3 regions of the Allobosea sp. BE125 genome follow, and region 3 is predicted to be linked to each of the others. Evidence: predicted binding sites of a transcription regulator. Region 3 holds the regulator's gene; each other region holds the start of a gene.

Region 1 (10,242 bases), on a different contig from region 3:
GGGGCATCGTGCTTAACTGCGTCGATCTCGAGGAGCAGGGGCGTTATAACGCCTCCGACCGCGGCCAGATCTACCGGGATTACAAATCCTTCTATCAGGCTTCGGCATGAGCAGGCGCTCTCGCCACCCAGGTCTGCGCTTGCTGGCGAGCACGGACTTCAGCTGTCAGGGCTGCGGTTCGCCCGCCGTTTCGCTGCCACGCGACCTCTCGGCCCAGGGGCTCGTGGTCTGCGATCGCTGCGGGCGTCCGGTTGCGACTCTCGCCGCCTTCCGGGGCTACGTCGATCGCCTGGCGGCGGGCCCCGAGTTCTGCGACCACCATCTGACGGTTTGCCATTCTGACGCTGCGGAGCCGTCTTCATCCACAGGATGAGGGGCAATTCCGAAGGCTACAGCGCGTTGATATAGTGTGCCAATTTTGCACAACTAGTACTAATGCACTAATTCCCTTTGATATAAATCCGGCTTGCTGGGTAGAATAGCCTTGCTGCCCTGGGGTATCTAGAGGCGCGACCACACCTCAAGTGTTCTCGCCTTGAAAGGAGCCCCTTTATGGCTAATTTTTACGTTTCCTCAACAGGAAATGACAGCAATACCGGACTTGACGCATCATCGGCTTTCGCGACCTTGGAACGTGCCCAGGAGGCCATGCGGCAGAGCGGCGGTGCCGATACGGCCTACCTCGCTGGAGGTACCTATCATCTTGACAGCCCACTCCACCTGACATCTGCGGATTCCGGCTCGTCCTTCGTGGGCATGGCCGGGCAGAATGCCGTGGTCAGCGGCGGCACGCCGGTAACCGGCTGGACACAGGGTGCGAACGGCATCTGGTCGGCCCATGTCGACGATGCCCAGGTCCTGCAACTCACGGTCAACGGCGTCCAGCAGGTCCAGAGCCGCTTTCCCGCCGCCGATCCGAGCGATCCCATCCGGGGCGGTTGGCTCTGGGGGCAGGATCTGCCCAGCGGATCCGATCCCGGCAAATCGCTTGCATTCAATCCGTCGGATTTTCCCGCCGGTCATGCGCCGCAGGTCGGCGCGACGGTCACGGTCTTTTCGGAGAACGGCTACGCTAACGACCATCTCACCATCGCGTCCATCAAAGGCAACGTGATGACCTTCACCACCGAGGCCAATTACGATCTGGGCCCCGCGAGTAGATTCTATGTTTCGGAGAAGACGCCGGACAGCGTCGGCGAATGGTCGTTCGACAGTCAAACGCACACCGTGTTGTTCAAGGCTCCGGCGGGCTTCGACGGCCAGGGGGCCGTGGTCTCGGATGATCACAGCCTGTTCGTTGTCGATGGCGCCAAGGATGTCAGCATAAAGGGCCTGACCTTCACCGATACGGCTGCAGCTGCAGGCGACCCCGTCACTGCGGCGGTCGAGGTGCATGACGCGACCGGGCTGACGGTGGAATCGAACCATTTCGTCAATGTCGGCGTTGGTGTGGTGCTGCATGGCGACAGCAGCGGAAACCTGATCTCGAACAATAATTTCGAGCATACCTGGTCTAGCGCAATCGCGTTGAGCCCTGGGACCAGCGGCAACCAGATTTCGAACAACGTGATCGATCATTCGAACGAGGCCTTCGTTCAATTTGGCTCGATCGACATGCAGGAATCGGCGCACAACCAGATCGACCACAACACGATCACCAATGTGCCGCGCTTCGGGATTTCGGAAGTCAATTACGACCCGAACCAGGTTTCGGGCGGAAATGTCATCGAATACAACGACATTCGCCATTCCGGTCAGCAGACGCCCGATGTCGGCGCCATCTACCTGTTCTCGCACGAGGATCCCGGCGCGCTGGGGGATACGATCCGATACAATCACATCGTCGATACCGGCGGCCTCAATACGCATGACGGCGGGTTCGTCGCCGGCAACGACATGAGCTCCGGCATCTATCTCGATAACCTCGCCAGCAACGCGCAGATCTACGGCAATTTCGTTCAGGGAACGGCCTTCAGCGGCATTCTCATCCATGGCGGATCGGGCAACGAAATCCACGACAACACGCTGCTGGACAACGGTAAATATGGCATTTCGACCATCGGTGTGGACGGCTACACGATCACCGGTAACGAGACCTACGAGAACTTCATCCAGGTCTCGAAGGATGGCAGCAACACGATCGATACCGATCAGACCAATCCAGGCCTGATCCACAACAACGTCTACTACAATCCCGATGGCGCGGCGCTGACGGTAGCCGATGTCTCGCTCGCGAGCTTTCAGCAGCGCGGCGGCGATGCCGGCAGCGTCGTGACGACTCAAGGAGGCTTCGCCGATGCCGCACATGGCGACTACAGCTTCACGACTGGATCGGTCGCGCAGTCGCATGGCATCGAGACGGCTGCGTTCGGGTCTTCCGGCGCCACGATTGCGGATTCGGAGCCGGTCACCGGCACGCCGGTGACATCACCGAGCACCGGCGAAACGCCGGTCACAGTCGAGCCCACGACGCCTGTAACGGAAACACCGCCGGTCACGGTCGAGCCTACGACCCCGGTCACGGCGGAACCGACGACGCCTGTCGCGGAAACGCCGCCGGCCACCAGCCCGGACGTGATTTCGATCCCCGAGGTCACATCGCCTCCGGTGGTCACCACGCCGGTTGCGCCGTCGGTCCCGACGACCCCGTCAAGTGGGGGCGGTCATCACGGCTCCTGGGGCGATCATGGCGGTGGCCGCAACTGGTTCCAGGATATCCAGGCGCGCCAGGACGACGACAACGACCGCCACCACCAGTCCTCGCACTGGCACTGGCACTAGTCGGTCGCGGGCCTAACCCATGACGACGACCCGGTTCCACCGTCGGAGCCGGGTCGTCATTCATCCGTGAAGATCCCGCATCCGCGATGACCCCGCATCGATGAAGAGCCCGTATCCACGATGACCCCGGTCGGCGCTGATTCATCGCCTGTCGAGCGGGTATCCGCATTGCTTCGTTCATCCGAGCTTCGCGATCACTCCGAGGAACCCAACGACTATGCTTTCGCAAACGGTTCGCAATCTGACGCCTGCATTCGCTTCACTTTTCGGGCTGTCCTTCGTGCTCAACCTGTTCGTCTTCGTTTCCCCGATTTATACGATGCAGATCTATGATCGGGTGCTGACAAGCCGGAATGGCACGACGTTGGTCATGCTCTCGCTGATCGTGCTTGTCCTGTTTGCAGCTTATGCTGCGCTCGAGCATTTCCGCAGCCGCGCGCTCGTTCAGCTCGGTCTATGCGTGGATCGGGCGTTGTCCGAACCGGCTTTCGAAGCTGCTTTTCGCGGCGCATTGGAAGCAAAGGGCTCGCAGCAGGTCGTGCCCGTTCGTGACGTGGAGACCTTGCGCGCCACATTGTCGGGCAGCCTCGTGCCGGCTCTCATGGATGCGCCTTGGGTCCCGATCTATCTTGCTCTCTGTTTCGTCCTCCATCCCGCGATCGGCGTCGTCGCCACGGTTGGAGCGGTCGCAATCCTGGGTGTGGCCCTGCTGAACGAGCGCATGACCAAGAATTCCCTGGTTCATGCGTCGGAGCTCGGTCACAGCGCGAGCGAGCGCCTCGCCGCATCCCTCCGGAATGCCGAGGTCATCAAGGCATTGGGGATGGGTCGGGCAATCCGCGGCGAGTGGCAGGCCCGGCACGAGCGAGCTCTCGAGCATCATACGCGGGCGGCCAACCGGGGCGGAACGCTGCTGGCGGTCACCAAGCTGTTGCGGCTCGCGCTGCAATGCGCCGTTCTTGGCGTCGGCGCCTATCTCGCCATCAATCAGAACATCGCGGCAGGCGTGATCTTCGCCGCCTCGCTGATCATGGGGCGGGCTCTGGCCCCCATTGAGGGCGCCGTCGGCCAATGGAAGAGTTTCGTGTCGGCCCGCAGTGCCTTCCAGCGGCTCGGCACGAGCTTGAAGACACCGTCCGATAGCGGCGGCATGACGCTGCCGCATCCGGCCGGGTCGCTGCGCGTCGAGGGGTTGAGCGTGCGCGCTCCCAATGGGCAAGCGCTGCTTTTGCACAATGTCTCGTTCGAGGTGGAGCCAGGCGAGATTGCGGCAGTCATCGGGCTGACCGGCTCCGGGAAATCCTCGCTCGCTCGCGCGCTGGTTGGCGTCTGGAAGCCCGTTCAGGGCGTCGTCCGCCTCGACGGCACCGACATCAGCCATTTTTCCGATGACCAACGCGGCCGTGTCCTCGGCTACCTGCCGCAGGATGTCGAACTGTTTGCCGGAAGCGTGCGCGACAACGTAACCCGCTTCGATCCCTCCGCCACTGACGAGGCGGCCGTCGCCGCCGCCTCCGCCGGCTCGGCGCACGACCTTATCCAGAGTTTTCCGGACGGATATGCGACGCAGATCGGTGACGACGGTGCGACCCTCTCCGGAGGGCAGCGGCAGCGGATCGGCCTGGCGCGGGCGCTCTATGGCCAGCCTGCGCTGGTCGTGCTCGACGAGCCGAATGCCAATCTGGATATGGATGGCGATGCCGCGCTTGGTCGCGCCTTGGCGGGCCTGCGCGCCGCGGGCGCGATCGTCGTGGTGATCACGCATCGCCCGCAGCTTCTGTCGCAGGTCGACAAGATCATTCTCATGCAGAAGGGCCAGGCCGTCAGGGTCGGTCTGCGCGATGAAATCCTGCCGGTGTTGCTGCAGCCCGGCGCTGGGGCGAGCGTTCGGCCGCCACAGCGCGTTCAGGTGCGCAGCGGCGAGCCGGTTTCGGTGGCAAGGTGGGGGCGGCGATGAAACTTACATTCAATCCTGCGATAGGGCGCTATCTTGCGATAGGGCGCCAGCGCCTCGAGCCGGCGCTTGCCATTCTGAAGCGCTGGCTCCCGCCGGCCGGGGGCCCTATCGAGGGGGGCGGCGATTGGCGCGCTCCGGTTCGGAAGGGCTACATCGTCGTTGCCGTCGTGCTGGGCGTGGGTGGCCTCTGGTCGGCGACCGCTCGCCTCGATAGCGCCGTCGTCGCTCATGGCAGCGTTGTCGTGGAAAGCGACCGCAAGGCGGTTCAGCATCTCGAGGGCGGCCTGGTCGAGGCCATCGTCGTGCGGGACGGCTCGGAGGTTAGAGCCGGAGAGGTTCTGCTCAGGCTCGATACGACGCATGCGGCCGCGCAGAAAAGCGTGTCGCGGCTGGGTGTGTTGCAGGCATTGGGCGAAGAGGCGCGGTTTGCGGCCCAGATCGACCGGTCTGATCGCATCGATTTCCCAAAGGAGCTGACCGATGCTGTAGAGACCGGGGAGGCGCGCCGCATCATTCTCGACCAGGAGCGGCTCTTCAAGGAGCGTGCTTCGGCCCAGAAGCTGGAAGTCTCCATTCTGGGTGAGCGGCTGTCGCAGTCCCAGAAGCAGCGCGACTCGACCGAGGCACAGCGCGATTCCGCGGCCAGCCAGGCAGCCAGCATCAAGGACGAGCTCGCCAAGCTGCAGCCTCTGGCCGATCAGGGTTATATCGCGGCAACGCGCATCAACCCGTTGCGCCGGTCATTGACGGAGCTTCAGGGCCGTATCGGGTCGCTGGAGGCCGATCTGATGCGTTTCTCCGTCGCCAACGACGAAATCCGGCTGCAGATGAGCCAAATCGGCTTGCGCGCTGCCGAAGAGGCATCGACGAAGGTCGCGGAATGCCGGGTGAAGCTCGCTGATGCGCGCGAAAAGCTGCGGATGGCCGAGGATGTGCTGGCGCGTGCGGAGGTTCGCGCGCCGCGCGCCGGCCGGATCGTGGCCTCGAAGGTCCACACCGTGGGAGCGGTGGTCAAGCCGGGCGAGACCATGATGGAAATCGTGCCGCAAGACGACGAGCTCGTCGTCACCGCCAAGATTTCGCCCCTGGACGTGAACAACCTTCGCCCGGGCATGGCTGCGGAGGTGCGCTTGCCCTCGTTCAAGGGTCGGGCGACGCCCTTCACGGTCGGCGAGGTCAAATCCGTCGCAGCCGATACGCAGCGCGACGAGGTCTCGCAGCAGATGGCCTATGAGCTGCGCGTCAGCATCTCAGCATCGGGCTTCCCTCCGAAGATCCGCGCCAAGCTCAAGCCGGGCATGCCGGCCGACGTCTTCGTCCCGACCGGTGAACGAACGGCCCTGGCCTATCTGATGCAGCCCCTGCGGGATTCCATGCGTTCGGCCTTCAGGGAGGAATGAGGCCACGCCGCGGGGCCGAGTGAACTCATGGGGCCGCAGGGCCGATTTGTTCGGCGCGGTCCACGCCACATGCGGCCGACTGCTCGCGGCATGCACGACGCAAACAGGGTAGCGCGAGCCAAAACAGGGTACGACCGAATCGGGGCTATTGCCGGAAATGCACCGTGCTAGATCAGCGTCTTCGAGGAGCTGATCCGCATGCATCCGAAGATCATTCCTGTCGTCATGTGCGAAGGGGCCGGCATTGGTTTGTGGCCTGTCTCTCGCAACACCATGCCGAAGCAATTCATCCCGCTCTTTGGCCGGGACTCCGCCTTTCAACGCACGGCAAGACTCCTGTCCGACGCGGCTGTCTTTGACAGGCTCGTTGTCGTCGCCAGCACGGAACACCGTTTCACCGTCGTCGATCAGTTGCAGGCGATCGGGGTGAAGGCCGAGATCGTGGTCGAGCCGGTTTGTCGCGGCTCCGCTTCCGCTGTGGCGATCGCGGCCGAGCTTGGTCTTGCCCGCGATGACGCTGCGCTTGTTGGCGTCTTCGCCGCTGATCATGTCGTGCAGGACGGCAGGCTTTTCGTCGAGACCTGCACCAGAGCCGCAGCTGTGGCCGCTCAAGGCGGCATCGTGACGATCGGGATACCACCGGCCTATCCTGCGACGCGCTACGGCTATATCCGCCCCGGCTCGGAGATCACGGATGGCGCGCATCAGGTCGAGGCCTTCGGCGAGGCCACCGATTCCGTGCAGGCGGCGCGCTATCTCGCGGACGGCTATCTGTGGAATTCGGGCAACCTCATTTTCAATGCGGCGACGATGCGCGCCGAACTCGAGGCATTCGAGACCGATGTGATGACGTCCATCGGCGAGGCTGTTGCGAACGGAGGTCACGAGCTCGGATTCCTGACGCTCGAGCCGCGTGCTTTCGCCAAGGCGCCGGAGGTTTCGATAACCGCCGTGCTGGAGCGGACGCAGATGGCGTCCGTGATCGCCGGGCAGTTCGGCTGGTCGGATGTCGGGTGCTGGTCCGCGGTCTGGGAGCTTTCCGAGAAGGGGGCGAACGGCAACGTCGTCGAAGGGCGGGGCTATGTGGTCGATGGCGCCAACAACCTGCTGCGCTCCGAGGATGCTCTCCTCACTGTCGTGGGCGTAAACGACATAGCCGTCATCGCGACGCGCGATTCCATATTGGTGGTGCCGAAGGCCATGGCCGGCAAGGTGACCGACGTTGTCGCTCTGCTCACGGCAAATGGCGAGCCGGAAGCCGGCAGCCATCGCGAAATCCACCGGCCCTGGGGCAAATACCTTTCGATCGATCTCGACACGCGTCACCAGGTCAAGCGCATCACGGTCAAGCCCGGCGGCGTCCTGTCCCTCCAGAAGCACCACCACCGAGCCGAGCACTGGGTCGTGGTGCGCGGGACGGCCGAAGTCACGCGCGATGACGAAATCATCATCGTGCACGAAAACGAGTCGATCTACCTGCCGATCGGCTGCGTCCACCGCATGGCCAATCCCGGCAAGATCCCGCTCGATATCATCGAGGTCCAGGTCGGCTCCTATCTCGGCGAAGACGACATCATCCGCATCGAGGACATTTACAAGCGATGCTGAGCTGAGAGATCCAGATCTGAAGCTTCTGCCTTGTGCGGGCTCGTGATGGAACTATCCGGCTCCGCCAGCTCTTTTGGACATGGCTTGCTTCCCGCTAGACCGCAGGCAATGCGGCCTGCCTGACACTACTCTTCACCGCGTCGATGCAGTGCGGGTTGGTGGAGTTTGCGCGCCGAGCGGGTGTCCGTTTCGCACTGATCGATCATCATCGCGAGCGCGGCCAGGACGATGTCCTTCTTCGAGGCGTCGGGATGCTCAGTGCGAACTGCGTTGAACAGGTCCTTCGCATCCGAATAATGATGGGTGAGGCGAAGCAGCGTCGCATTCAAGCTTTTGCTCTTGGACGACATGGTGAAGCCCTTTGCGCGACTAGCCCGGCGCGCAGCGGTTCATCGGGACCGCGCTTCTCGCCGCGCGACAACCCAGCTCGAGCGCTCGTCTGGGGACCTAGCCTTCGCTGTCGTCGATCGTCAAGGCAGCCTCCATCTGCTCGATCGACATCGTCACAAAGAGAGGCCGATAGTCGCCGGACTGTCATGGAACTCGCCGACACCTTCGGGGATCCAGCCAGCGGAGCAGACATGGACTATTTCAGGCGCTTCACCTTCCTGTTCGCGACGCCGAGTTTCGACGCCGAGGATCTCGAAGGCATAAGGTTCAACCAGATCGTCGATGAGATCGAGCGGTCCGGCTTCGAGGTCGTGAAGGCCCGCAAGCTCGAAGATGCCGAAATCGCCGTGCAGACTGATGCTGCCATCGGCTGCATGGTCGTCGACTGGGGCAAGAAAGGCCTCGAAGGCAAGACAGCGGCCCTGATCAACCTGATGCGCCGCCGCGGGCTCGACTTCCCGATCATCCTGCTGATCCGCCGCAAGCGCTTCGAGGATCTGCCCGTCGAGGTGCTCGACTTCATCGACGGCTATATCTTCCTGTCCGAGGAGACGCCGCCCTTCATCGCCAAGAGCCTGATCAGCCGCCTCAAGCAATATGCCGAGACGCTGAAGACGCCCTTCTTCGGCGCGCTGGTCGACTATGCCGAGGAGGGCAACCATCTCTGGACCTGCCCGGGGCATAATGGCGGCGTGTTCTACAGCCGCAGCCCTATCGGCCGGGTCTTCATGGAGCATCTCGGCGAGGCCGTCTTCCGCGACGATCTCGACAATTCGGTGCTCGATCTCGGCGATCTCCTGACCCATGAGGGCCCGGCCCTGAAGGCCCAGAAGGAGGCGGCCCAGATCTTCGGCGCGGAGAAGACCTATTTCGTCCTCAACGGCACCTCGACCTCCAACAAGGTGGCGCTGGCGGCGCTGGTGACCGATGGCGACCTCGTCCTGTTCGACCGCAACAACCACAAGGCGGCTCATCATGGCGCCCTGATGATCGGCGGCGGCATCCCGGTCTATCTGCCGACGATCCGCAACGCCTGGGGGTTGATCGGCCCGATGCGCTGGGACGCTTTCGACGAGGAGGCGCTGCGCGAACGCATCCGGACGCATCCGCTGGTCAAGGACCCTGACGCCTGGCAAAAACCGCGCCCCTTCCGCGTCGCCGTGGTCGAGCAATGCACCTATGACGGCACGATCCACAGCGCCCAGATGATCCTGAAGCGCATTGGCCATCTCTGCGACTATATCCTGTTCGACGAGGCCTGGGCCGGCTTCATGAAGTTCCACCCGCTCTATGCCGGGCGCTTCGCCATGGGGCTTGCCGATCTGGGGCCGGACTCGCCCGGCATCATCGCGACGCAGTCAACGCATAAGCAGTTGGCGAGCTTCTCCCAGGCTTCGCAGATCCACATGAAGGACCGGCATATCCGCGGCCAGAAGCGCCGCGTCGAGCATCGGCGCTTCAATGAGAGCTTCATGCAATATGCCTCGACCTCGCCCTTCTACCCGCTCTTCGCCTCGCTCGACGTCGGCGCGCAGATGATGAAGGGGCGCTCCGGCGAAGTGCTCTGGGATGACACGATCCGGCTCGGCATCGAGCTGCGCAAGAAGATCCGCGCCGTGCGGCGCGAATTCGAGGAGAAGGAAATCCTGCCGGAGCGGCGCTGGTTCTTCGAGCCCTTCGTGCCCGACCGCGTGACGATCCCCGATGCGGCGCGCGAGGGGGCGGTCCATGACGTCGCCTGGGAAGCGGTCGGCACTGACCAGCTCGCCAGCGACCCTTCCTATTGGCAGCTCGCTCCGGGCGCCGCCTGGCATGGTTTCTCCAATCTGGAGTCGGGCTTCGCCATGACCGACCCCAACAAGCTGACGCTGCTGACCCCTGGCTTCGACCGCGCCACGGGCGGTTATGCCGAGCATGGTATCCCGGCGCCGGTCGTCGCCCAGTTCCTGCGCGAGAACCGGATCGTCGCCGAGAAGAACGACCTCAACTCGCTGCTCTTCCTGCTGACGCCGGGCGTCGAAGCCAGCAAGGCCGGCACGCTGATCAGCGGGCTCGTCGCCTTCAAGAAGCTGCATGACGACAATGCGTTGCTGGAAGACGCTATTC
Region 2 (10,242 bases), on a different contig from region 3:
TACCTGCCCATCGATGCCATCGCCGGGCGCATCGCCACGACGCCCTTCGTGGTCTATCCGCCCGGGATCGCGACGATCGTCCCCGGCGAGCGGCTGACCGAACGGGCCCAGCCCATGATCGACTATCTCAAGATGTTCGAGGCGAGCTTCAACGCCTTCCCCGGCTTCGATGTCGAGATCCAGGGCGTCTATCGCGAGGTCGACGCGGCCGGGCGGGTGCGGCTCCATACCTATGTCGTCAGCGAACAGGCCCATGGCTAAAGGCTGCGACGACTGATGGAAAACCAAACCCCTGTCATCATCCGGCCGTCACGCGATACCGATGTCGAGCCCATGCTGGCGATCTATCGCCGCCATATCAGGCGCGGTATCGAGGCCGGCGTCGAGGATACCGGCACGCCCCAGCCCGACGACCTGCGCGACCGGCGCAAGAATCTGCGCAACCGCCGGCTGCCGCATCTGGTCGCGACGCTCGGTGGCGAGGTTGTCGGCTATGCCTATGTCGTGCTGTTCCGCAAGCGCCCGGCCTATCGCTACACGGTCAAGCACTCGATCTATGTCCACCACGACCATCTCGGGCGGGGGATCGGGCGATCGCTGCTTCAGGCGCTGATCGATTCCTGTGCGGCTGCGGGTTTTCGTCAGATGATCGGCTATATCGATGCCGAGAACGCCGCATCGCTGGCGCTTCACGAGAGGTTCGGTTTCGCCAGGGTCGGCCTTCTGCCGGGCGTCGCCTATCGCTACGGCAAATGGTCCGACAGCGTCATGGTGCAGAGATCGCTCGGCGCCGGCGCCACTGCGCCGGTTACGGCAAATGGGCTTCCGCCGGCCTCGTGAACATCGAGAGGGTGTTGCGAGGCCGGAGGAGGGCGCTCCATTCGCCCGGCCTCAGTACAGCTCCGGGACGTAGAGCTCCGGCGGGACCGGGTGCCGGGAATAATCCGAATTGCGCACACGCTCGGGCAGGATGATGTCCGATTTCGGCACGCTCTCATACGGGATCTGGCCGAGCAGATGGGTGATGCAGTTAAGCCGCGCCCGCTTCTTGTCGACCGCCTGAACGACCCACCACGGGGCCTTCTCCGTGTGGGTGCGGGCGAGCATGTCTTCCTTTGCGCGGGTGTAGTCCTCCCAGTGGACGCGGCTCTCCATATCCATGGGCGAGAGCTTCCATTGCTTCAGGGGATCCTCGATCCGCATGCGGAAGCGGAATTCCTGCTCTTCATCCGTGATCGAGAACCAGTATTTGATCAGGATGATGCCGGATCGCACGAGCATATGCTCGAAATCTGGAACCGAGCGGAAGAACTCATCGAGTTCATCGGGGGTGCAGAAGCCCATGACGCGCTCGACGCCAGCGCGGTTGTACCAGCTGCGATCGAACAGCACCATTTCGCCGGCCGTGGGCAGGTGCTGCACATAGCGCTGAAAGTACCATTGATGGCGTTCGCGCTCGCTGGGCGCCGGCAGGGCGACGACACGGCAGATCCGCGGATTGAGCCGCTGCGTGACGCGCTTGATCACGCCACCCTTGCCAGCCGAGTCACGTCCCTCGAAGAGAACGACGACCTTGAGCTTCTTGTACTGGATCCAGTCCTGAAGCCGCACGAGCTCATGCTGCAGCCGAAACAGCTCCCGGAAATAAACCTTGCGGTCCAGCACTCCACCCATCGGAGCCAGACCTTCGGAAACGAGTTCGTCGAGCCGGTCCTCCTCGAGCTGCATCTCGAGCTCTTCGTCGAAGCTGTCTGCGATTTCGGCTTTAATGCGCTCCAGATCGTTCGTCATGAATGCGGACCTTTGAAACGGCTTTTAGAAGATGATCGGGGATCTCGTGGATGGGCGAGCATGCTGATGCGCCGTGATCGCAAGGACCGCGACGGGCCATTGGCCTGGACGCGGAATCCCGCGCTGCGGACTGAGTTGCTCCAATCTCCCATCGCTACAATGTCGGTGGCGCAAATGACGGGACGATGAAGGTGGCGGGGTATGCGCGCCCCGCTGAAGGGCTTCACGACCTCGATGTTCCGGTAACAGGTCAATCGATCCAGCCGAATGGCCTGCGCGCAATGACCGAGGCGCGGCCGCGCCGACATGCCGGATTCGATGAGAACGTCGCAATGCGAGAGGTAGGCGCGAGAGGTCGACCGACATCTATCCATCGATCGCGGCTTCGGCGCTATCGGCCCGCATGGGGTCCAGACATCTACTGCGCGAGTGCTGCGCGTTGCTTGAGGAGGGCGTCGAGTATGTCCTGCTGCTCGTTGATGCGGTCCGCATTGCGGTCTTCGTCGGCGGCACCCGAAAAGGCGGACGCCTGTTCCATCAGTTCTGCGAGGTTGGCGCGGGCGATGGCGATACGTTCATCGAGTTCTACGAGGGCGGCGGCGTCAGGCATGGGTACGTCCTTTCGGGTTGATCAGGTTGTCTGCCGAGCGATCTTGCGAGCGATCTCGATTGACCTCCTCAGGCCGCGTTCGGCTTCCAGTCGACGACCTCGGTCGCGAGATTGGCCGCTGCCTCGATGATCGGCCGCGCCGGCATCGTGACATAGGATGCGGTGAAATTCATCGGCGTGGGAACCCAATCGCAGTGGAGGGCGACGAGTTCGCCGGATTCGAGGAAGCGCTCCACCAGCGGCGACGGCAAGGTCGCGATGCCCAGGCCATCCAATGTCATGTTCAGACAGGCTGCCAGATTGCTGGACGAGACCGGGCGGCTGAGCCGGCTGCTGTTGCGCTTGAAATAGTCGACGACCTCGGCATAGGGCCGCGTATTCTTGGCATGTGTGAGAATGGGAAACCGGGCGAGGTCATCGGCCCCGGCGGGGTCGGGCAAGGCTGCGGCGAATCGGGGTGCGGCGACCCATGGCAGCGCAACCGTTCCCAGCGGAAGATTGGCGACCGAGAGGTCCGAGACCGGCCCATTGAGGAAGGCTATGTCGAGCGAGCCGTCGATGAGGTTGCGCTGGAGGTTGAAGGTGAGGTCCACGCTCAGTTCGACGACGACGTCGGGGAAGCGCACCGCCATCTCGCGCAGGAAACGATGCAGCCAGGTCTGGGCCACGGTTTCCGCGACCCCGAGCCGCATGACGGATTGCCGGCTTGTCGTGTCGCCCGCCTGGAGCAGCGCCTCGGTCGCCTCAAACGCCTTCGCTGCCAAGGGAAGCAAGGCCTGGCCCTGATCGGTGAGCACGACGGAACCCGCGTCACGTTCGAACAGGCGTTGGTTCAGGACCCTTTCAAGCGCCGAAATGCGCGCCGAAATATTGGGCTGGGTCGTATTCATCTGTTCGGCGACACGGCGGAAATTCCGAAGCGAGGCCAGCCGGACGAAGGTTTCGATCTGTTTGAGCGTGATCTGCATGAGCCACCTGGCCTGCGTCGCTTTGATGAGGCGTCGCAGGATAGATATTTTCTATCATCTCAAGATAATCAAATAATTAGACCTGATTGTCGATCGCAGCCATCTTTTCGCCGGTTGGGATGGGCTGGCAGCATCGCTCGGCTCCCTGACAGGCATTGAAAGGTGGCTTTCCGTGAGCGGCGCTGCATCGTCCAAAACTACATCGTCCCGAGGTACATCGTCTCTTGGCAATCTCGGCGCCGATATCGGCGGCACCTTCACCGACGTCGTGCTGGAAATCGGTGGCGAGACCTTCTCGGCCAAGGTGCTGACGACCTATGATGCGCCCGAGCGCGCCATCATCGAGGGCATGCACCGCGTCTGCGCGAAGGCCGGCGTGACGCCCGCCGCGATCGGCCGGATCATCCACGGCACGACGCTCGCGACCAACGCATTGATCGAACGCCGCGGCGCGAAGACGGCGCTGATCACGACGGAGGGCTTCCGCGACGTCATCGAGATGCGTACCGAGAGCCGGTTCGAGCAATACGACCTCAACCTGACGCTTCCCCAGCCCCTGCTGCCGCGCAACCGGCGCTATACGCTGCGCGAGCGCATCGGCGCCAATGGCGCGACGCTCATCCCGCTGCTGCGCAAGGATGTCGTTGCGCTGGCCGAGGAGATCGCGGAAGCAGGCTATGAGAGCGTCGCCGTCGGGCTGATCCATTCCTATCTCGACCCGGCGCATGAGCGGCTGGTCCGCGAGGTTCTGCTGGAGCGTATCCCGGGGCTTGCGGTCTCGATTTCCTCAGAGGTTTCGCCCCAGATGCGCGAATATGAGCGCTTCAACACCGTGGTGGCGAACGCCTACGTCAAGCCGATGATGAAGCGCTATCTCGCCAGCCTAGCAGCGAAGCTGGCCGATGAGGGCGCCGACTGCCCGATCTTCCTGATGCATTCGGGCGGCGGGATCATGTCGTTGGATGGGGCGGCGGAGTTTCCTGTCCGCCTCGTCGAATCCGGACCTGCGGGCGGCGCGATCTATGCAGCCGATGTCGCGGCGCGCTTCGGCCTCGACCGCGTTTTGTCCTTCGACATGGGCGGAACCACGGCCAAGATCTGCCTGATCAAGAACCAGACGCCGAAAACGAGCCGGGTCTTCGAGGTGGCGCGGAGCTATCGCTTCAAGAAGGGCTCCGGCATGCCGATCTCTATTCCCGTGATCGATATGGTCGAGATCGGCGCCGGCGGCGGCTCGCTCGCCCAGGTCGACTCGATGCGCCAGACCCGGGTCGGCCCGGAGAGTGCCGGTTCGGAGCCGGGGCCCGCCTGCTATGGCCGCGGCGGAGCAAGGCCTGCGGTAACGGATGCCGACGTGATGCTCGGCAAGATCGACCCCGCCAGCTTCGCCGGCGGCAGCATGGTGCTGGACATCGCCGCATCGCGCCGCGCCGTAATGGCGCATGTCGCCGACCCGCTCGGGATGAGCCACGAGACCGCAGCCTTCGGCATCGTCGAGGTGGTCGACGAGAATATGGCCAATGCCGCCCGTGTCCATGCGGTCGAGAATGGCGAGGACCTCGCCGGCTACACGATGATCGCCTTCGGCGGTGCGGCGCCGCTGCATGCCGGGCGGCTCTGCGAAAAGCTTGGCATCCAGCGTCTGCTCGTGCCGCCAGGCGCGGGCGTGGGCTCGGCGATCGGCTTCCTGCGGGCGCCCTTCAGTTTTGAGGCGACCCGCAGCGTCTATATGCGTCTGGCTGCATTCGACGCGTCGACGGTGCGCGGTCTCCTGTCGGAGCTCGAAAACGAAGCCACGACCTTCGTGCGCTCCTGCGACGCACAGGCGCCGCTCAGCGTCGAGACCAAGGTCTATATGCGCTATGTCGGCCAGGGCTGGGAAATCCCGATCGACGTCAGCCACGCCGCGCCGACGATCGACGCCTATCGCGCCCTGTTCGAGGCCGAATACGCCAAGCTGTTCTCCCGGACCGTGCAGGGGTTGGATATCGAGATCACCGTCTGGGCGGTCAATGCAAGCACGGCGAAAGCGGTGCCGGTGAGGGCGCAGGCGCTGGGAACTCTGGTGCCGCTGACAGCGATCTCGCAACGCGAGGTCTTCGATCCCGCCCACGGGGCCCGGCTGATGGCGGGCCTGTTCCAGCGATCGCAGATCGCGGTCGGCCGGGTGGCGGAGGGGCCCTGCGTGATCGTCGAGGACGAAACCACCATCATTGTGCCGACGGGCTGCTCGGCGACCTGCCGCAGCGATGGCTGCATCGAGATATTCAAACATGGGTCCGAGCCCGCGAAAGCGCGCTTGGCCGAGATGGTCGAGGCCTGAGCCATGACACAGCTATCCATGACACAGCTATCCACCGTCTCGCTGCAGGTGATGTGGAACCGCCTGATCTCGATCGTCGAGGAGCAGGCCCAGGCCCTGATCCGCACGGCCTTCTCGACCTCGGTGCGCGAGGCAGGCGATCTCTCGGCCGGTGTCTACAACCGCGCCGGGCTGATGCTGGCGCAGGCCGTGACCGGCACGCCGGGCCATGTCAACGCCATGGCCGATGCCGTCGCGCATTTCATCCGCGAGATCGGGCCTGCGAATATTCTCGAAGGCGATATCTACATCACCAACGATCCCTGGATGGGGACCGGGCACCTTCACGACATCACGGTCGTGACGCCGTCCTTCTATGGGGGTCGGCATGTCGGCTTCTTCGCCTGCACGGCTCATGTCGTCGACATCGGCGGGCGCGGCTTCGGGGCGGACGCCAACTCCGTCTATGAGGAAGGCCTCTACATCCCGATCATGAAGTTCGCCGACCAGGGCAAGGTCGACCAGCCCTTCGTCAGGCTGGTGCGCGGCAATATCCGCGAGCCCGACCAGGTCGTCGGCGACATCTTCGCGCTCGCGACCTGCAATGATGTCGGCCATCGCCGGCTGATCGGCATGCTCGACGAATTCGCGCTCGACGGGCTCGAGCAGGTCGGGGATTTCATCCTCGAGAATTCGCGCCGGGCGACGCTGGAGAAGATTGCGGCACTGACACCCGGCGAGGCCGAGGGCTCGATGCTCAGCGACGGCTTCGCCACGCCGATCGAACTGAAGGTCAAGGTCACGATCGGCACGGACGAGGTCTGCGTCGATTTCGCCGGCTCTTCCGGCGTCGACCCCAAAGGCATCAACTGCCCGATGGTCTATTCCAAGGCCTATGCCTGCTATGCGCTGAAATGCGCGATCGCGCCCGAGATCCCCAATAATGCGGCCTCGCTGGAACCCTTCCGCATCACCGCGCCGGACAACACGATCGTCAACGCCCTGCATCCGGCGCCGGTCGCGTTGCGCCATGTCATCGGCCATCTGATCCCGGACACGGTCTACAACGCGCTCGACAAGCTTCTGCCGAAGACGGTTCCGGCCGAGGGGGCAGGGCCGCTCTGCAATTTCCAGGTTTCGCTGCGGCCGGCCTCGGAAGCCTCGCGCCTGGCCGGGGCAAGGCGCGCCGAGGTGCTGATGTTCAACTGCGGTGGCTCGGGCGCGCGCCCGACTCTCGACGGCATGAACACGACCGCCTTCCCATCCGGCGTCATGACCATGCCGATCGAAGCGACGGAGCATGCCGGTCCGATCATCATCTGGCGCAAGGAGTTGCGGCCCGATTCCGGCGGCGCTGGCCGCTTTCGCGGCGGCCTCGGTCAATTCATGGAGGTCGGGGCCATCGCAGGGCATGTCTTCGACATGTCCGCGATGTTCGACCGCGTGAAGCATCCGCCGCGCGGACGCCTGGGCGGCGCGGACGGCGCCGCGACCGAGATCCGGCTCGACGATGGCACAGCCATGGCCGGCAAGGGTCGCCAGGCCGTTCCTGAGGGCCGCAAGGTCGTGCTGTCGCTGCCTGGTGGCGCCGGCTACGGTCCGGCCGCCGAGCGCGGCCGCGCCGAGGTGCTGCGCGACCTCGCGCTCGGCTATATCTCGGCCAAGACCGCCAGAATCGATTACGGGCTTGGCGACGCCGAGATCGCGGCGGTTGAAGCCGGACTCAAGCGCGGCGAACTGCCGTCGGCCGGATAAAGCCGTGCCGCAACATGAGAGCATTGCTCTAAGATTTTAGAATCGATCACGTTTCCTGCATTCTGACGGAACCGTCCGAATGCGACGTGATCTCAGGACGCTGATTATCTCTATCACTGCCGCGCTGGCATGGTGCGGCGGTCAGCCTGTGACGACGCGAGGACCGAATGCCACATTACGACCGAATCCTGATCACCGGCGCAGCCGGCCGTCTCGGCTCGCAGCTTCGCGCCGGCCTTGCGCCGCTGGCCAGGACGATCCGCGTCGCCGATCGCGAGCCGCTCGGCCCGCTTGCCGCCAATGAGGAGCAGGCGATCTTCGACCTCGCGGATATGGAGGCGACGATCGCGGCGACGGAAGGGTGCGATGCCATCGTCCATTTCGGCGGTGCGCCGACCGAGCGCGAATGGCAGACCATTCTGGATGCCGGTATTCGCGGCTCCTACCATATTTACGAAGGCGCCCGGAAACACGGCGTGAAACGCATCGTCTACGCGTCGTCGGTCCATGCGATCGGCTATCACGAGGTCGGAGCCCAGATTTCGGTCGATGCGCCGGTTCGCCCCGACTGCCTGTACGGTGTCGGCAAGACCTTCGTCGAAAGCCTGAGCCGGCTCTATTGGGACAAGTTCGGCATCGAGACGGCGTGCCTGCGCATCTTCTCGTCCTTTCCCGAACCCGTCGACCGCCGGATGCTCTGGTCCTATCTGTCCTTCGCCGATTGCGTGCGCCTCGTCGAAGCTTCGCTGACGGCGCCCTTCGTCGGCCACACCATCTCGTTCGGCACCTCGGACAACAAGGTCAAGGCCGTCGACAACAGCGGCGCCGGTCATCTCGGCTACCACCCGCAGGACAGTTCGGAACCGTTCCGCGCCAAGGTCGAAGCCAGCGCGCCGGCTCTCGATCCGAAATCTCCGGCCGGCCGGTATCTCGGCGGCAAGTTCTGCGAGATGGGCCATCCCGACGACGAAGCGACGGCATGATCCTCGCAGCGCGCGCCCTAACCGCATCGTCATTGCGAGCGTAGCGAAGCAATCCAGGAGCGGCCGTGTTCCACGCTCCCCTGGATTGCTTCGTCGCTACGCTCCTCGCAATGACGATGCGGCCTGAATAGATCAGATGAGAACGGAGCAGAGATATGCTGGATGACAAGCGGTCGCATGGGCTGTGGGAGCTGTCCGCGCCGCCTCCACCGCCGACCGCCGCTCTGACCGGCGCCGTCTCGGCCGATGTGGTCGTCGTCGGCGCCGGCTATACCGGGCTTTCGGCAGCTCTCCATCTGGCGAAGGCCGGCAGGAAGGTCGTGGTTCTGGAGGCGGCCGAGATCGGCTTCGGCGCGTCCGGCCGCAATTCCGGCTTCGTCAATGCCGGCCTCTGGGTCATGCCCGACGACCTGATCGCGACGCTCGGCCCGGTCTATGGCAACCGCCTGATCGGGCTGCTCGGCGAGGCGCCGCGAGAGGTCTTCGCTCTGACCGAGCGCTACGGCATGCAATGCCAAGCCGACCATCGCGGAACCTATCATTGCGCCGTCGGGGCCAGCGGCCTGAAGCAACTGCAGGCGCGCCAGGCGCAGTGGAGCCGTCTTGGCGCCAAGGTCGAGTTGCTGAGCGCAAGCGACACGCAGTCCAGGACCGGTGCTGCCGGCTATACCGGCTCGCTGTTCGATCCGCGCGCCGGCACGATCCAGCCGCTCGCCTATGCACGCGGCCTGGCGAGCGCCGCGATGACGGAGGGCGCCACCATCCACACCGGCAGCGCGGTGACCTCTTTCGACCGCATTGGCGACGCCTGGCAGGTCAAGACCGCCGGCGGCAGCGTCAGCGCCGATTGGCTCATCCTGGCGACGGATGCGTATTCGACCGGGACGACCTCCGCCATCCGCGAGGAGCAGGTCCATCTGCCCTATTTCCATGTCTCGACCGCGCCGCTGAGCCACAACCTCCGCAAGACCATCATGCCGAATGGCGGCGCGGGCTGGGACACCAAGACCATCCTGAGCGGCTTCAGGCTCGATGCGGAGGGGCGCCTGATCGTCGGTAGCGTCGGCGCGCTGCGTGGGACCGGGCTCAGCATTCACCGCGCCTGGATCAAGCGGCATATCCGCAAGCTCTTCCCGCAGCTCGGCGAATTCGAGCTTGAGACGGAATGGTACGGCAAGATCGGCATGACGCCGGATCACCTGCCGAGACTGCACAGCTTTGGCCGCAACGCGATCGGCTTCAACGGCTACAATGGACGCGGCATCGCGCCGGGTACGGTCTTCGGGCGCGAGCTCGCCCGGCTTATACTCGGCGAAATCGATCTCGAAGGTATGCCGCTGCCGGTGTCCGAGGTCGCCATGCCAGCCTTCCGGGCCATGAAGGAGGCCTATTACGAGGTCGGTGCGCAGGTGGCGCACCTTCCGATCGCGCCGGCATGAAGCGCTTAGAGGCTGCCTGGAAACCTCCCGAGCCCTCATCCTGAGGAGCCATTTCCTTGGGAATGGCGTCTCGAAGGATGCTCCAGGAGGCTCCCGAACCATCTGGAGCATCCTTCGAGACGCCGCTGACGCGGCTCCTCAGGATGAGGGCTGGAGTTTCCAAACGGTCTCTCAGAGCTGCAGCACGTTTGCGCCGATCCCGGGATCGACCGCGCGCTCCAGGCGGGTCGCGATCACGGTCACGCTGATCTCCAGCGAACCACGCCCGACTTCGAGCGCCAGCAGATGCCCGCCGAAGGTGCGAAAGCTGTCGTCTCCGGCTGTGCCATGGGCATGGATGGATGGCTCGCCGTCCTTCCAGGCCAGCGTCCCCGACAGGTTCGTCAGCTCAAGG
Region 3 (10,242 bases):
GGCGGCCTCATAGCGCGGGGCCGTGTCCCGGAAAAGCCGCCGGGCGCGACCTGCGTCAGCCTCATGGCGCGCATTCGCCGCGCCGTTCCGGCTTGTGCATCCCGGTCGAGGCGTTATCTGTCGGGCAAGGTCGCGTCCTGTGGCCTGTCGCCCCGCCCCGGGGATCTGGCGCAGCAGTGCGCGGTCCCGATTAGCCTTCGAGCGAGTTCGCATATGTCCTTCGGCCCGCATGAGCCAGGTATGCCCTTGCGCAGGCGCAGCCGTTGGTGGTGGCTCGGCCCGCTGGCGAGCGCGACGATCTTTGCCGCCTCGCTGGTGGTGCTCTGGTTCATCATCCGGGAGATCGAGCCCGGCGCGCTTGCCGGGGCCTTCGCCAATGCCAGCCAGCGCCAGCTCGGCCTCGCGCTCGGCTTCACCGCGCTGAGCTATCTCCTGCTCACCGGCTATGACGCGCTGGCGCTGAAGCGATTGGGGCTCTCCATCCCCTATCGCACCACGGCGCTCGCCTCCTTCACCAGCTATTCCGTCTCCTTCACGCTCGGCTTCCCGATCGTGACCGGCGGCACGGTGCGCTACTGGATCTATTCGCCCAAAGGCGTGCGCGCCTCCGAGGTCGCGAGCCTGACGGTGATCGCGGGCCTGACCTTCTGGCTCGGCCTCGGCGCGATCCTGTGCGCCTGCCTGTTCTACGATTCCGAGGGCGTCGCACGGCTGGCGCGGACCTCGCCGCTGGTGGTGCAGGGCGTCGGCGCGGCGGTGGCGCTCGGCACGCTGGGCTATCTCGCCTGGATCGCGAGCGGTGAGCGCACCATCCGCGTCAGCGGCTGGAACCTGCCGCTGCCGGGCTTGGGGATCACGCTCGGCCAGATGTGCCTCGGCGCCTGCGAGGTCTGTGCGGCGGCGGCCGTGCTCTTCGTCCTGCTGCCGGGCGGGCACAATATCGACTATCCGAGCTTCCTTGCGGTCTATGTCTTCGCCTGCCTGATCGGCATCGCCAGCCACGCACCCGGCGGCCTCGGCGTCTTCGAGGCGACGATGCTGGTCGCGCTGAGCCGCCTGCCTTACGAGGGCGTGCTCGGTGCGCTGCTGCTCTTCCGCATCATCTATTACCTGCTACCCTTCATCCTGGCGCTGGTTCTGCTGGCGCTGAACGAGATGATCAGGCGGATCAGGCGGCGGGAGCGCTGAATCGCTCCAGCCTTCCTGGGTGTCGCCTATTTCTCCCCGCCCTTGTCGAGATAGCGCGTCGCGCTCAGCGCGATCTTGTGGTCGAGTTCGCCGATCGCCGCCTCATCCTTGTCCTTGTAGGGAATGGCCTGGAGCACGAGGCGGATGGCGTTGAGCCGGGTGCGGAACTTGTCGTTGCCGCGCAGCACGCTCCAGGGCGCCCATGCCGTCGAGCTGCGCTCCAGGATCTCGTCGAAGGCCTCGGAATAGGCGTCGAAGCGCGGGATCGCCTCGAAATCGATCGGTGACAGCTTCCAGCGCTTGAGCGGGTCGTGCCAGCGCGCATGCAGCCGCGTCATCTGCATCTCGCGGCCGATGGTCAGGAAGATTTTTATCATGCGGATGCCGTCGCGCGTCAGCATGCCCTCGAAGACGGGGGCCTCGCGCAGGAAGGCGTCGGTCTGGTCGGGCGTGCAGAAGCCCATCACGCGCTCGACACCGGCGCGATTATACCAGGAGCGGTCGAAGAAGACGATCTCGCCCGCCGCCGGCATCTCCGCGGCGTAGCGCTGGAAATACCATTGTCCCTTCTCGGTGTCGGAGGGCTTTGGCAGCGCCACCACGCGCGCCTGGCGCGGGTTGAGATGCTGGGTGAAGCGGGTGATAGCGCCGCCCTTGCCGGCGCCGTCGCGCCCTTCGAGCACGATGGCGATGCGCTCGCCGCTCTCGCGCACCCAGGCGAGGAGCTTCTGCAATTCGATCTGCAGCGGCTCCATCTCCTTGTCGTAGTGCTTGCGCTTCATGCGCTTGTCATAGGGGTAGCCGCCGCTGCGGAAGGCGGCGTCGATGATGTGCTGGGGCAAGGTCTCCGCTTCGATGTCGAAGGCGTCGGATTTGTTCGCCGGTTTATCCGAGGCGACCCGCTTTTTGGCGGAGGCCTTGGACCGCCCCTTCGCCTTGGGCGGGAGCTGGATGGCCCCCTTCAGCTTGTATCCGGAAAAGCTCTTCGCCATCTGTTTTCTCCTGATCCTTGGCTGGCAAGCTAACCCGTGCGCGCGGTCAGGGGAATTGACGTGCGCCGGCGATCCGATCAGGAAGGCTTCCTCTCGCATCGTCCGGCTCTCGCGCCTGCCTCGGTGGCGAGAGGACAGCGCAAGGTGCCGCGCCCGATGTTCGAGACTGTCGACCCCAATGCCCCCGCCACGCTTGCCCTGATCGGGGCGCTCGGCTCGGCCGTCGTCCTGCTCGATGCGCAAGGCGTCGTCCAGGCGCTGAGCCCGGCGATGAACGCGCTGATCCCGGCGCTCGACAAGGGCCGGCAGCTGACGCTCGTGATGCGTGATCCCGATCTGATCGGGGCGATGGAGCAGGTCTCGAGCCAGGGTGGGCGCCGCGTCATCGAACTGGTCGAGCGCGTGCCGGTCGAGCGCACCTTTCGGATCCATATTGCGGCGTTGCGGACTGCGGGCGGGCGCCGCTCCTTGCTGCTGACCTTCGAGGATCTCAGCGAGCAGCGCGTCACCGAGCGCATGCGGGTCGATTTCGTTGCCAATGCCAGCCATGAACTGCGCACGCCTTTGGCCTCGCTGCTCGGCTTCGTCGAGACGCTGCAGGGCCCCGCCCGCAACGATGCCGGCGCGCGCGACCGCTTCCTGACGATCATGCGCGAGCAGGGCTTGCGCATGGCGCGCCTCGTCGACGATCTGCTCTCGCTCTCGCGCATCGAGCTGCGCGCCCATCTGGCGCCTGAAACCCCGGTCGATCTCGCCGGTATCTCGCGCGAGATCGTCGATTCGCTGACGCTGATGGCGCGCGAGCGCAATGTGAATCTGCGCCTGTCGCTGCCCGAGCAGCCGGTCAAGGTCGCCGGCGACCGCGACGAATTGCTGCGGCTGATGGAGAATCTGGTCGAGAACGCCATCAAATATGGCCGCAAGGACGGCGAGGTCGCGATCGATGTCATCGACGGCGCGACCGAGGCCAGCGTCAGCGTGCGCGACGACGGGCCCGGCATCGCGCCCGAACACCTGCCGCGCCTGACCGAGCGCTTCTACCGGGTCGACACCGCCGCCAGCCGCGAAGCGGGTGGAACCGGCCTTGGCCTGGCCATCGTCAAGCACATCGTGCTGCGCCATCGCGGGCGCCTCACCATCGAGAGCCTGCTGGGGCAGGGCGCGACTTTCAAGGCGATCTTTCCGCGCCTCGGCCCGGCGCCGCGGAGCGCGTCCTGAAGCGTTTGTGACAGCTTTGATGACAGGATGTCATCCGTCTGTCACACAGAAGGTGTTCTGACGGGGCCGCTGAACGTGCGATCCAGAGAGGACATCTCAATGCGCAAAATTCTCATTCTCGCGGCCGCTTCGATCGGTCTGTCCGGCGCCGTCCAGGCTGCCGACATCACCGGCGCCGGCGCTACTTTCCCCTTCCCGATCTACGCCAAATGGGCTGAAGCCTATAAGAAGGAGACCAATATCGGTCTCAATTACCAGTCGATCGGCTCGGGTGGCGGCATTCGCCAGATCAAGGCCAAGACTGTCGCTTTCGGCGCCACCGACGCCCCGCTGAAGGGCGAGGAGTTGACCAAGGAAGGCCTGATCCAGTTCCCGACCGTGATGGGCGGCGTCGTTCCCGCGATCAACGTTGCCGGCATCGAGGCCGGCAAGCTGAAGCTCACGGGCCAGCTCATCGCCGAGATCTATCTCGGCGACATCAAGAAGTGGAACGACCCCAAGATCGCCGCGCTCAATGCCGGCGTGACCCTGCCCGACGCCAGCATCAACCCGGTCTATCGTTCGGACGGCTCGGGCACGACCTTCGTCTGGACCGATTACCTGTCGCGCGTCTCGCCCGACTGGAAGACCAAGATCGGCGCCAACCAGTCGGTCCAGTGGCCGGTCGGCATCGGCGGCAAGGGCAATGAGGGCGTCTCGGCTTCGGTCAAGCAGGTCGCGAACTCGATCGGCTATGTCGAGTACGCCTACGCCAAGCAGAACAAGCTCGCCTTCGCGCTGGTCCAGAACGCCGACGGCAACTACCCGGCCCCCGACGACAAGGCCTTCCAGGCCGCTGCCGCCAACGCCAACTGGAACGAGGCTCCCGGTTTCGGCATCTCGCTGAACAACCAGAAGGGCGCGCAGGCCTGGCCGATCACCTCGGCGACCTTCATCCTCGTCCACGCCAAGCCCGAGAAGCCGGAAGAGGCGCAGGCCGCGCTGAAGTTCTTCGACTGGGCCTATAAGAGCGGCGACCAGCTCGCGACCGGCATCGACTACGTGCCGCTGCCGAGCAACGTCAAGGACATGGTCCGCGCTGCCTGGAAGGGCGTCGTCGACAACTCCGGCAAGCCGATCTTCTGATCGCTCGCCGTCATGGCCGGGCTTGACCCGGCCATCTCATTCAGGAGGCGCAGCCCCGGGCTTCTCGGGTCTGCGCTTCGCTCCGCCCAGGAATGACGGACAACCCACGCTACCGGAGCCCCGCGGATGACCGCCGTGACCCAGATGATGCCCACTGCTGCTGCGCCGCTGCGCAAGACCCCCAAGGGCACGTTCGACATCGTCTTCCGCAATGCCAGCTTCCTGGCTGCGCTGTTCGTGCTGGTGCTGCTCGCCGGCATCATGCTGTCGATGGTCATCGGCGGCTGGCCGGCCTTCCGCGAATTCGGCTTCGGCTTCATCACCTCCAGCGTCTGGGATACCCAGAACGACCAGTACGGCGCCTGGCCGGCCATCGTCGGCACGCTCTCGACCGCGCTGATCGCGCTCGTCATCGGCGTGCCGCTGTCGCTGGGCATCGCGGTCTACCTGACGCAGCTCGCCCCGCCCTGGTTCAAGCAGCCGGTCGCAACCGCCATCGAGCTTCTCGCCGCCGTGCCCTCGATCATCTACGGCATGTGGGGCCTGTTCGTCTTCGTGCCGCTCTTTGCCGCCTATGTTCAGGTGCCGCTCTCCAACATCGTCGAAGGCTTGCCGCTCGTCGGCACGGTGCTGTATTCGCGCTCGCCCTCGGGGCTCGGCATCTTCACCGCCGGCATCATCCTCGCCTTCATGATCATCCCCTTCATCGCCTCGATCACGCGCGACATGCTGGAGCAGATCCCCTCCGTGCTGCGCGAGAGCGCTTATGGAATTGGGGCGACCACCTGGGAGGTCGTGCGCCATGTCCTGGTGCCCCAGGCCGGCGTCTCGATCATCGGCGCGGTCATGCTCGGCCTCGGCCGCGCGCTCGGCGAGACCATGGCGGTGACCTTCGTCGTCGGCAACGCCAACCGGCTCTCGGCCTCGATCCTGGATCCGGGCTCGACCATTGCCTCGCGCATCGCCAATGAGTTCAACGAGGCGCTCGGCCTGCAGCTCAACGCGCTGATCGCGCTCGGCTGCATCCTGTTCTTCGTCACCTTCGTCGTCCTCGTCATCGCGCGCATCCTCGTCTCGCGCGTCAAGACCTACTGATAAGGCAGGCCGATCATGAGCATGACGACCCCCTCCATCGCCTCCCAGACGCCCCATGCCGAATGGGGCCGCGTGCGCCCCGCGCGCCGCACCGCCGACAGGGCGATGAAGCTGATCGCCTCCGGCTTCACCTTCCTCGCCATCTTCGTGCTGTTCTGGATCCTCGGCATGCTGATCGTGAAGGGCGTCGGCGGGCTTTCCCTCACGACCTTCACCCAGGTCACGCCCGGCCCCGGCTCCGATGGCGGCGGCCTTGCCAACGCCATCGTCGGCTCGATCGTGCTGACCTTCCTCGGCATCGCGGTGGCGACGCCGATCGGCGTGCTCGCCGGCACCTATCTCGCCGAATACGGCAAGGGCTCGCAGCTCGCCAATCTGATCCGCTTCATCAACGACATCCTGCTCTCGGCGCCTTCGATCCTGATCGGCCTGTTCGTCTACGTCATCCTGGTCGAGCCGTTCCGCGGCTACTCCGGCTGGGCCGGCGGCGCCGCGCTCGGCATCATCGCGATCCCGGTCATCGTGCGCACCACCGAGGACATGCTGCGGCTGGTTCCGGGGCCGTTGCGCGAGGCTGGTGCTGCGCTCGGCGCCCCGCCCTCGGTCGTCATCACCAGCGTCACCTGGCGGGCGGCGAAATCGGGCATGGTCACCGGTATTCTGCTGGCGCTCGCCCGCATCGCCGGCGAGACCGCACCATTGATCTTCACCGCGCTGAACAACAATTTCTGGTTCTCGCCGACGCTCTCGGGCGGCGTCTCGAACCTGCCGGTGACGATCTACCAGTTCGCCTCCGCCCCTTACGAGAACTGGCAGCAGCTCGCCTGGGCCGGTTCGCTGATCATCACCGTCTCGATCCTGCTGCTCTCGCTGATCGCGCGCCGTATCGTGCGCGGCAGCAAGTGAACGGCTACCCTGAACCCTCGTCGCGTTCGATCTGAAGGAAGAAGTCGATGCTTTCGACGCTGGAACTGAGCCCGCAAACGCTCGATGCCGAAGCCCCGGTCAGGATCGCGGTCAAGAACCTCGATTTCTACTACGGCGAGCACAAGGCGCTGAAGAACGTCAATCTCGATTTCCGTGACCGTCACGTCACGGCGCTGATCGGCCCCTCGGGCTGCGGCAAGTCGACCCTGCTGCGCATCTTCAACCGCATCTATTCGCTCTATCCCGAGCAGCGCGCCACCGGCGAGGTCATGCTCGACGGCCGCAACGTCATCTCCAACGATGTCGACGTGAACGAGCTGCGCTCGCGCATCGGCATGGTCTTCCAGAAGCCGACGCCCTTCCCGATGTCGATCTACGACAATGTCGCCTTCGGCATCCGGCTCTATGAGAAGCCGCCGAAGTCGGAGCTCGACGACCGCGTCGAGGGCGCGCTGCGCCGCTCCGCCCTCTGGGACGAGGTCAAGGACAAGCTCAAGATGTCCGGCATGGGCCTCTCGGGCGGCCAGCAGCAGCGCCTGTGCATTGCGCGCACCATCGCGCAGAAGCCGGAGGTGATCCTGTTCGACGAGCCGACCTCGGCGCTCGATCCGATCTCGACCGGCAAGATCGAGGACCTGCTGGAGCAGCTCAAGACCGATTTCACCATCGTCATCGTCACCCACAACATGCAGCAGGCGGCGCGTATCTCGCAGTACACCGCCTTCATGTATCTCGGCGAGGTGATCGAGTTCGCGCCGACCAACACCATCTTCATGAACCCGCACAAGAAGCAGACGCAGGACTATGTCACCGGCCGCTTCGGCTGACTGTCGAACCCTGTTTTCGCTCCCAGAGGATCCGCCGCGATGACCGAACATATCGTCCGCTCCTACGACGCCGAACTCGAGGGGCTGCGCCGCAGCCTCGCCGAGATGGGCGGCATGTCCGAGCGCATGCTCGGCGATTCCACCGTGGCGCTGGTGCGCCGCGACACCACGCTCGCCCAGAAGGTGATCAGCGCCGACCAGCGCCTCGACAACCTCCAGCGCGATGTCGAGGAGCGCGCGGTCCTGACCATCGCCCGGCGCCAGCCGCTGGCGAACGACCTGCGTGAATTGATCTCGGCGATCCGCATCGCCGCCGACATCGAGCGCGTCGGCGATCTCGCCAAGAACATCGCCAAGCGCGCGGTCGCGATCTCCGGCCAGTTCCAGCCGCCGCACCGCGCCGTGGTCGGGCTCGAGCATATGAGCCGGCTCGTCCAGGCCCAGCTCAAGGACGTGCTCGATGCCTATGCCGCGAGCAACGAGCAGAAGGCCATGGAGGTCTGGCGCCGCGACGACGAGATCGACGCGCTCTACACCTCGCTCTTCCGCGAATTGCTGACCTATATGATGGAAGATCCGCGCAACATCACCTTCTGCACGCATCTCCTGTTCTGCGCCAAGAACGTCGAGCGCATCGGCGATCACACCACCAATATCGCCGAGACGATCCACTATCTCGTCACCGGCGAGTCGCTCGACCTCAACCGCCCGAAGCTCGACACCACCGACATCAATGTCGAGGCCACGGCCGGTCAATAACGTTCGTCATCGGAAACGCACATGCCCGCACGCATCCTGATCGTCGAGGACGAGGAGCCGCTCACCCTGCTCCTGCGCTACAATCTCGAAGCCGAGGGTTTCGAGGTCGACAGCGTCGCGCGCGGCGACGATGCCGAACTGCATCTGCGCGACCACACGCCCGACCTCGTCCTGCTCGACTGGATGCTGCCGGGCCTGTCGGGCATCGAGCTCTGCCGCCGCCTGCGCACGCGCAGGGACACGGAGCGCGTGCCGATCATCATGCTGACCGCGCGCGGCGAGGAGACCGAGCGCGTGCGCGGCCTCGCCACCGGCGCCGATGACTACGTGGTCAAGCCGTTCTCGCTGCCTGAACTGATCGCGCGCATCCAGGCGCTGCTGCGCCGGGCGAAGCCTGGCCATGTCGCGGGGCTGCTTGCGGCCGGCGATCTCGAGCTCGACCGCACGACGCGCCGCGTCCGCCGCTCCGGCGCGGAACTGCATCTCGGCCCGACCGAATTCCGCCTGCTCGAATTCCTGATGCAGGCGCCTGGCCGGGTCTATTCCCGCGCACAGCTTCTCGATGCCGTCTGGGGTCGCGACGTCTATATCGACGAGCGCACGGTCGACGTTCATGTCGGGCGCCTGCGCAAGGCGATCACGCCCGGCGACGCAAAGGACCCGCTGCGCACGGTGCGCGGCGCGGGCTACGCTTTCGACGAGACCTTCGCGCGGGGGTGATGCTACGTCATTCTCGGGTTTGACCCGAGAATCTCCATTCGCATAAAGCACCATTCGGTTCGGCATGAGATGCTCGGGTCAAGCCCGAGCATGACGATCGCGCTTGACCCGCGCCCCTGCCGGCTCCAAGCCCTCCCGATGCAAAATAAATCCATCGCGATCATCGGCGCAGGCCCCTCCGGCCTGATCGCCGCCGAGCGGCTGTCCGCCGCCGGCCACGCCGTTACGGTCTATGACCGCATGCCCTCGCCGGCGCGCAAATTCCTGCTTGCCGGCCGCGGCGGGCTGAACCTGACCCATTCCGAGCCGCTCGATCAGTTCCTGACGCGCTATCGCGGCGCGCAGGCCTGGCTCGAACCGGCGATCCGCGCCTTCCCGCCGCAGGCTTTGCGCGATTGGGCCGACGCTCTCGGCGCCGACAGCTTCATCGGCACGAGTGGGCGCGTCTTCCCCAGGGTGATGAAGGCCTCGCCCCTGCTGCGCGCCTGGCTGCGCCGGCTGGAGGGGCAGGGCGTGACATTCGCTCCGGGCAGGCTCTGGACCGGCTGGAGCGCCGATGGCGCGCTCGCCTTCCAGACCCGCGATGGCGGCGTCGAAACGATCCGGCCCGGCGCGACCTTGCTGGCGCTCGGCGGCGCGAGCTGGCCGCGCCTTGGCTCGGATGGCGGCTGGGTGCCTCGGCTCGCAGAGCGTGGCGTCAGCGTCGCGCCGCTGCTGCCGGCCAATGGCGGTTTCACCGTCGCCTGGTCGGCGATGATGCGCGAGCGCTTCAGCGGAGCGCCGTTGAAGCGCATCGTCATCCGTTTCGGTGAGCGTCAGGCCACTGGCGAAGGGATGATCGATGCCGACGGCATCGAGGGCGGGGCGGTCTATGCGCTGTCGGGCCTGCTGCGCGAGGCGATCCTGCGCGAGGGCAGGGCGGCGGTCACGCTCGACCTGCGGCCCGACATGGAGACGGCGCGTCTCATCGAGCGTCTGGCGAAGCGCCGCAAGGGCGAGACGCTGAGCAACCATCTGCGCAAGGCGGCGGGCCTGTCGCCGGCTGCGATCGCGCTCCTGCGCGAGGCGAGCCCGGGCCTGCCTGAGGACGCAGCAGCCTTGGCGGCGCTGATCAAGGCTGCTCCCCTCACATTCACCGGCCTCGCCCCGATCGCGCGCGCGATTTCGAGCGCCGGCGGCATCGAAGCCGGCGCGGTCACCCCCGATTTCATGCTGACGGCGCTGCACGGCGTCTTCGTCGCCGGCGAGATGCTGGACTGGGAGGCCCCGACCGGCGGCTACCTGCTGCAGGCCTGCTTCGCCACCGGCGTCGCGGCGGCGGCCGGGCTGGAGGCTTGGCTGAAACAGAGACAAGTCGGGCGCGGGGAACCCTTCTCCTGTAAGGAGAAGGG

Evidence for each region. Region 3 encodes PhoB, which activates phosphate uptake and scavenging genes when phosphate is short. Its sites were predicted from a motif close to TGTCATNNANCTGTCAT; they were not measured.
Region 1: the regulator PhoB is predicted to act here: its motif matches at 8,268-8,284, upstream of J2Y55_RS13940 (Orn/Lys/Arg family decarboxylase).
Region 2: the regulator PhoB is predicted to act here: its motif matches at 1,966-1,982, upstream of ppk2 (polyphosphate kinase 2).

What each region holds. Positions count from the first base shown of each region.
Region 1 is NZ_JAVDTY010000005.1:224,478-234,719, reverse strand. It holds gene J2Y55_RS13970 (GumC family protein) at 1-110, shown strand, start outside; gene J2Y55_RS13965 (right-handed parallel beta-helix repeat-containing protein) at 649-2,781, shown strand; gene J2Y55_RS13960 (type I secretion system permease/ATPase) at 2,999-4,738, shown strand; gene J2Y55_RS13955 (HlyD family type I secretion periplasmic adaptor subunit) at 4,735-6,138, shown strand; gene J2Y55_RS13950 (mannose-1-phosphate guanylyltransferase/mannose-6-phosphate isomerase) at 6,337-7,746, shown strand; gene J2Y55_RS13945 (hypothetical protein) at 7,872-8,096, opposite strand; gene J2Y55_RS13940 (Orn/Lys/Arg family decarboxylase) at 8,328-10,242, shown strand, end outside.
Region 2 is NZ_JAVDTY010000005.1:214,042-224,283, reverse strand. It holds gene J2Y55_RS13940 (Orn/Lys/Arg family decarboxylase) at 1-261, shown strand, start outside; gene J2Y55_RS13935 (GNAT family N-acetyltransferase) at 277-840, shown strand; gene ppk2 (polyphosphate kinase 2) at 892-1,791, opposite strand; gene J2Y55_RS13925 (hypothetical protein) at 2,210-2,401, opposite strand; gene J2Y55_RS13920 (LysR family transcriptional regulator) at 2,470-3,369, opposite strand; gene J2Y55_RS13915 (hydantoinase/oxoprolinase family protein) at 3,542-5,692, shown strand; gene J2Y55_RS13910 (hydantoinase B/oxoprolinase family protein) at 5,711-7,426, shown strand; gene J2Y55_RS13905 (NAD-dependent epimerase/dehydratase family protein) at 7,594-8,409, shown strand; gene J2Y55_RS13900 (NAD(P)/FAD-dependent oxidoreductase) at 8,565-9,848, shown strand; gene J2Y55_RS13895 (PPC domain-containing DNA-binding protein) at 10,020-10,242, opposite strand, start outside.
Region 3 is NZ_JAVDTY010000014.1:136,304-146,545, forward strand. It holds gene J2Y55_RS26075 (lysylphosphatidylglycerol synthase domain-containing protein) at 241-1,188, shown strand; gene ppk2 (polyphosphate kinase 2) at 1,215-2,180, opposite strand; gene J2Y55_RS26085 (ATP-binding protein) at 2,241-3,398, shown strand; gene pstS (phosphate ABC transporter substrate-binding protein PstS) at 3,498-4,523, shown strand; gene pstC (phosphate ABC transporter permease subunit PstC) at 4,650-5,618, shown strand; gene pstA (phosphate ABC transporter permease PstA) at 5,634-6,524, shown strand; gene pstB (phosphate ABC transporter ATP-binding protein PstB) at 6,572-7,372, shown strand; gene phoU (phosphate signaling complex protein PhoU) at 7,412-8,131, shown strand; gene phoB (phosphate regulon transcriptional regulator PhoB) at 8,153-8,851, shown strand; gene J2Y55_RS26120 (TIGR03862 family flavoprotein) at 8,990-10,242, shown strand, end outside.